DNA from 2 places in the Caldanaerobius fijiensis DSM 17918 genome. Region 2 is predicted to be linked to the other one. Evidence: riboswitches for the same ligand, from Rfam matches in the RefSeq annotation. Region 2 holds a riboswitch; the other holds the start of a gene.

Region 1 (3,203 bases), on a different contig from region 2:
GAAAAAGCAGCACAACTTTTGAAAGAAATTGGATGGACAAAAGGCAGTGATGGTATTTGGAGAGATAAAAACGGTAAAGTTTATAATTTCATAATAGGTACCGCGGGTTATTATGCATTAGGACCAGCAGCTGAAATATGTGCGGAGCAGCTTACTAAATTCGGTATGCCGACCAAAGCACTATATGTAGATGGGACGGTCTATTGGGACAATGCACAAAGTAAACACTTGTACGATATGTCGACAGACTGGATTGATGCCAACTGGGGACCTATAACAGTACCATATTGGGCCTTATCTAACTTTTACTGGGGTTTTGCAAAAAATGCAGGTAATTTTCCAGTTGTGGAAAAAGGGCCTAATAAAGGACAGCTCAATATGATACTTCCTGGCTCTGATGGAAAACTTGTTGATATAGATAAAGTCCTAAAGAAGATGTTATATATGAATGATGAAGAAATGAAAAAAGCCGCCAGCGACCTAGTATGGATTGCCAATGAAAATGCTTTTGGATTAGATTGGTTCCAAAATGTTACAGGCACGTGGTTTAATATGAAGACTACAAAAATGAGGGGTGGTTGGCCAATGCAAGATTTAATTAAAAAATATAATAGAAATATGCCTTTGCCGACAGATCCAGAAGATGCAGAGAGAATAGCTGAAACTAATTTGGGATTTGCGGGTATTCAAATGGTTGTAGATGGTGATTTTATGCCTAACTGATTTGCAGTCTCAAAATAAAAGGTGAAGATATATTCTGACAGCTGCAAAAAAAGAGGATATGAATTAGCAATGACAGATCTGGATAGGCTTATTATAAGAAAATGGCTTTTCTGAGGTAGATGGCTTTACGGTTAACATAGGGAGTATAGCTCAGCCAATCGTAAATAGTCCTCTTACTGATTATGCCAATGTGTTGCTATATGCTGAGAACAACTACGTGTCAATATACAATAATCTGGGCATGCTCAACACAGCTTCGATGATCTCCATGCTTTTGTCGCCGGGTCAATTGTTTAATGCTTGGGTAAATGTCACAACTAGGCATAAAGTTTACTATAATAAAACCATTTGATATAAGTACGCCATGAAATTTGGCTAAAGGCCTATACAGTTTCGGTAACGATACTATCTATAAGGCTTATAGCTTAATAAATTATAGTTGCTTTATTTGGTGCGTCAAGGATAAAGTAAACGAGCTTCGCTTGCCCTTAACGCACCTTTATCTTTATTAATATAATCTAACCAGCCTTGCAGTAGGGCTAAGTTTTCTATATCTGGCAGGTGTGATAATCAGGAGCAGGAGAGCTTGCTAGCAGGAAATCCAATGTTCCTGAAGAGCCAGGCTGGGAAGAAGCCTATTCCCTTCAGGGGGATGAAGAAGTTACATAATAAAGCTAACATAGGTTCAATATACCTGTATTGCCATCAAATTAATATAGATTTATTTGCGAGTATTTGTTAATATAATATTAAACATGTTACAAAATTATTAACAAATCATAAAGCCGAATCTCCGAAAGGAGTACGGGGGATTTTTTTCAGGGGTGAATCTCGTGTGACGAGTAGGGTGTGTCCTCGACCCGAACCCGGCAACTAACCTCGGAGGCGAAGGAGGAGGAAGAATTTATGTTAAAATCAAAAAAAGCCAGGGTTTTCTTGGCGACAGTTTCTTTATCTCTTACTTTAGTGCAAACCGCATATGCCGGCACTTATAAAGTAGTAGCAGGTGATTCTCTTTACAAGATAGGAAATCTTTTTAACACCACAGCCAGCACTATTATGAAATATAATAATCTTAAAGATACGTATATTTACCCTGGACAGGTTTTATATGTACCATCGGACACATATACGGTAAAAGCCGGCGATAGCTTATACCTTATAGCTAAAAAGTACGGCATATCACTTTATTCCTTGCGAAAAGCCAATAACAAATGGGATGACTACATATATCCCGGACAGGTGCTTAATATACCGGGCTCTACACCAACGACAGGATCAAGTTATGTTTCCGACAATGGGAATAGTGTTTATCAGGAACCATCCAGGGGTTCTGTTTATAGAGGCGTTATTACGTATTCGCTGAGCGATTTGGATCTATTGGCGAGGCTGATAACGGCAGAGGCTGACGGGGAGCCGTATGAAGCCAAAGTTGGCGTAGGAGCTGTGGTAATTAACAGGGTGAAGGATTATCGTTTTCCCAATACTATAAGTGATGTCATTTACGAGAAAACCGATGGATATTATCAATTTACGCCTGTAGAAAATGGCTGGATAAACAAACCTGCATCAGAGGAAGCAAAAAAAGCGGCATATGACGCGTTGCACGGCAGTGATCCAACTCATGGCGCGCTATTCTATTTTGATGATAGCGCAACGAACAGCTGGCTGTGGTCACAACCCATAGCTGCGAGGATTGGCAGGATGGTGTTTACGTATCTTAAGTAATAGAAAAAATAAATATATAAAGCAGTAAAAGAGCATGTTACATGCTCTTTTACTGCTTTTTGGTGCCATTTATTATGTTATTGATTGTATCTTTAATCTTATCAGTTATTTTTTGATTTGTTGTATTATTGCTGTTTTGGGGAGTCTGATTGCTGCTATTTGTGCTCTGGTCGGGAGCTGTGTTGCCATTTTGATTGCTCGGGGTATTTGGCGTAGTGTTGTTTTGGCTCTGATCAGGATTGCTGTTGCTGTTTTGGTCGCTGGACGTATTTTGGTTTGGGGTATTTTGCGAACCAGAGTTTGGTGGCGAATTAGTTTTGCCGTTATTGCCTCCGCCAGGAGTTAACTCTGGCTTGGTGGTGTGTACATCGCAGACTTGTGTGGGCAGTACGTATTTGCCATCCTGCGTGTATTTGTTTAGTTCAGGCGGTCTGTCAGGTGGGTTTATAAATACGCGGGTTTGTACAAACTCAGGTGGACAGTTATTTGTTGCCAATTTGCCCGTGGATATATCTATCTTTGCAGATACGTGTACTTTACAGTAAGTAGTAGGTACCGTGCCTTGTATAAATATTTCCTTGTATACCCTATCTCCTCGAGGATCCTGCCGGCAAAGGTCTGTTGGCAAATCTCCAGAGTCTTTGCATACATATGCGCTGACAATACCGTCTGGTTTGCTAAAATCGGTGTATTTCATGCCGCTGTGCACCTGCTGCATAACTGCTTTCCACATCATGGCAGGATATGAACCA
Region 2 (3,203 bases):
TATCCCCTACACAAGCTTTTTCCACCGCTATCCTCTTCAAGCCACTATACATATATAACTCAGCAATTTTTGCATTAACTGTACCACCATCTCTTTTACACACGACGATATTTTGACCGGTTTTTATCGTTCCTCTCTCAACACGTCCTATACATATTCTACCAATATAGTTATCGTGTTCCAGTGTAGTTACAAGCACTTGCAGCGGCGCATCAATCTCGCCTCTGGGAGCTGGAATATATTTAAGTATCGCATCAAAAAGAGGTCTTAAATCTGATGAATCGTCATCAATAGAATTTTTTGCGATCCCTTCTCTGGCAGACGCATATATAACTGGAAAATCAATCTGGTCATCATCTGCCCCCAGCTCAATAAAAAGCTCGAGAATCTCATCAACAACTTCATTCACCCTCGCATCAGGTCTATCTATCTTATTTATGACAACGATAGGTTTAAGATTTAAGGCAAGAGCCTTTTTCAATACAAATCTGGTCTGTGGCATAGGCCCTTCAAAAGCGTCAACAAGTAACAGCACACCGTCCACCATTTTTAACACGCGCTCAACCTCACCACCAAAATCAGCATGACCTGGTGTATCTACTATATTTATAGTCACACCGTTATAGGTAACAGCCGTATTCTTTGCAAGTATTGTTATGCCTCTCTCTCTTTCCAGCTCATTGGAATCCAATATCCTTTCTTCCACCTGTTGGTTGGCTCTAAATATGCCACTTTGCTTCAACATACCATCTACGAGGGTGGTTTTCCCATGGTCAACATGTGCTATTATAGCGATATTTCTTATGTCATCTCTTGTGATTTCCTGCATCAAATTTAACCCCTTTCTGAAATAAAAAAAGGATACTAACGTACCCATTTTAATACACATCTAAATTTAAATTATATCATATTTTAGCGTAAACTGCAAAATTGATACTTACCTAACGCTATCACCGCGTTAGGTTTTTCAAGGTGATTAATCTTTTAGATAACGCCTGGCAGTGACATATGTCTCATTATAATAACCTGAAAGTTCACTTATGATGACACCCTTTCGGGCCGATGAGCTATGTATAAAATGATTATCACCTATGTAAATACCCGCATGATTTATACCTCTGCTCCCGTTTGTAGCAAAAAAGACTAAATCACCTGGAATTAAATCGTTTCTCGATACATATATACCATGGCTCCCTTGCTCATCAGCTGTCCTCGGCAGCGAAATGCCAAAATGTCTATAAACATATGAGGTAAATCCCGAACAATCAAAACCAGATGGCGACGAACCACCATATACATAGCGTGTACCCAAAAAATTCTTAGCATATTCTACAATTTTCTGGCCATTGACTCCATTTACCCTTTCCACCGAACCTCTTGATGCAGTTTCAATGCTTATTGATACATAAGTACCATAAACCCACCCAGCTCTTCCGTCACTTAGTACAACATTAAACCAACCATCCCTTTGCCCTTTGACTATAACAGGTTGTCCTTTTTCTAGCGTAGCAATCACTTTTGATTTTATGCTGCTATCGCTTCTCATATTGACATTACTAGCCTTTATAAAAGCTTTTCTTTCGATAACACCTCTAGACACACTTTCCACTGGATTTTGTATTTTTGCGTATTTTCCATATATCCAGCCTTCTTTCCCATTTGTTAATCTTATACGGTACCATCCATTTGAATAACCCAAATAAATTACTCGATCATTCTTATTTAGAGATGCAATAATTTTACTGTTAAGTCCCGCTCCACTTCGAACGTTTACATTATTTCCTGTGATAATCGCATAATTATCTGCATACACATACTTTAAAGGCGCAAAAATAGTTAAACCAAATACTAAAACTCCATAAAAAAATCTCTGATATCTTTTATTCATTCTTTTCTCCTTCCTTTAGCCTCCGGGGTTAGCTGACGGGTTCGGGAAAGGAAGCTGCCCTACCATAATTTTGTTATGGATTCACCCCTTCATATAGGTTCCCCCGTACCTTTTACGGATTCGGCTATTATTTTCAAAATCCTAAAACTTCACCTATTATTACCACATGCATTCTATCAATTGGCTGTTTGCCAATGATCACAGTGCAATTACTTATATTTTCAGGCGTCGTATTAAACCTTCTGGCATTCATTACTGCAGCCACTTCTTTACAACGCTTTATTCCCGCGTCTATATCACTTACAACTTTATTGATGCCTGTCACCACAATAACCTTTTTGGGACCATATATCATAGCTGCTACCCTGTTACCATTACCATCTATATTGATAAGATGCCCATCTAAAGTTACAGCGTTAGTACCCGTGACGAACACATCTGCCAAAAGCGCATTCCGTTTAGCATCTTCAATTTCCTCCGGCGAAGCCCCTTCTTTATATCTATCGTAAAGGACATATTTACTCGATCTGAATTCTTTAATTAAGTCCAGTTCATTTAAGGTCATCGAACCGCCTAAACCTATGCTGCTCCCCTCTGGTATTAGATCCAGAACTAGTCTGCGAGCAGATGCTATATCTTTTACATAATAACCTTTTATGTTATTCTTCTCCAAAGCTCTTATAACTTTATTTGCCATGTCTTCATAATACCAAAGCCTATATTCGTTCAATTATATCCCCCCTCTTCATCTTAACTTTTACATTTAACTATTCGACATATAAACAAAAAATCCTTCATTATTATTAAAAATTCATTTCAAATTTATTAATAAAGTATAAAAAAATAGTGAGCATATAAGCTCACAACCAATTTACACACACCTTGTATTTTTTACTTACGCTGCCGTCCACGTCGTACTCGTATACAAGGGCACCCCATTTTTCCACCTTAAACTCACATGTACAATCTCTGCAAAAGTACATCTTTTTACCTATCTTACCTATGTTTGTACTTTTGCAGTGTGGACACCTCATAAACTTCACCTCGCTATTTAAAGCGCTACTTTCTTTTCTTTTATACTATTTTATCCATTTTTTCTATATTTATAATAATATATCTATATGAATAAACTATAATATCATTTTCCTATTTTATCATTAAGCTCTATTATATCATTAAAAAAAATATCTTCAAGATATTTTTTTCCATTTTTACATCCTTTCTGTGAAAAATCATAATGAAGTACAAAATTATATGAGTATTGTTGTTTATGTTGTATAATTATTATACGACAGCTTTATACTTATGCAACAGA

What was found. Region 2 has a riboswitch for cyclic di-AMP ahead of BUB87_RS04305 (C40 family peptidase). Riboswitches for the same ligand answer to the same signal wherever they lie in the genome.
Region 1: linked by a shared signal. The riboswitch ahead of BUB87_RS09050 (LysM peptidoglycan-binding domain-containing protein) and the one ahead of BUB87_RS04305 (C40 family peptidase) in region 2 are both predicted to bind cyclic di-AMP.

The regions. Positions count from the first base shown of each region.
Region 1 covers NZ_FQVH01000021.1:14,148-17,350, forward strand. The annotation lists gene BUB87_RS09045 (ABC transporter substrate-binding protein) at 1-723, shown strand, start outside; cyclic di-AMP (ydaO/yuaA leader) riboswitch at 1,497-1,626, shown strand; gene BUB87_RS09050 (LysM peptidoglycan-binding domain-containing protein) at 1,630-2,451, shown strand; gene BUB87_RS09055 (PBP1A family penicillin-binding protein) at 2,501-3,203, opposite strand, start outside.
Region 2 covers NZ_FQVH01000006.1:61,889-65,091, forward strand. The annotation lists gene typA (translational GTPase TypA) at 1-829, opposite strand, end outside; gene BUB87_RS04305 (C40 family peptidase) at 977-1,888, opposite strand; cyclic di-AMP (ydaO/yuaA leader) riboswitch at 1,891-2,024, opposite strand; gene BUB87_RS04310 (lactate utilization protein) at 2,022-2,618, opposite strand; gene BUB87_RS14505 (hypothetical protein) at 2,749-2,922, opposite strand.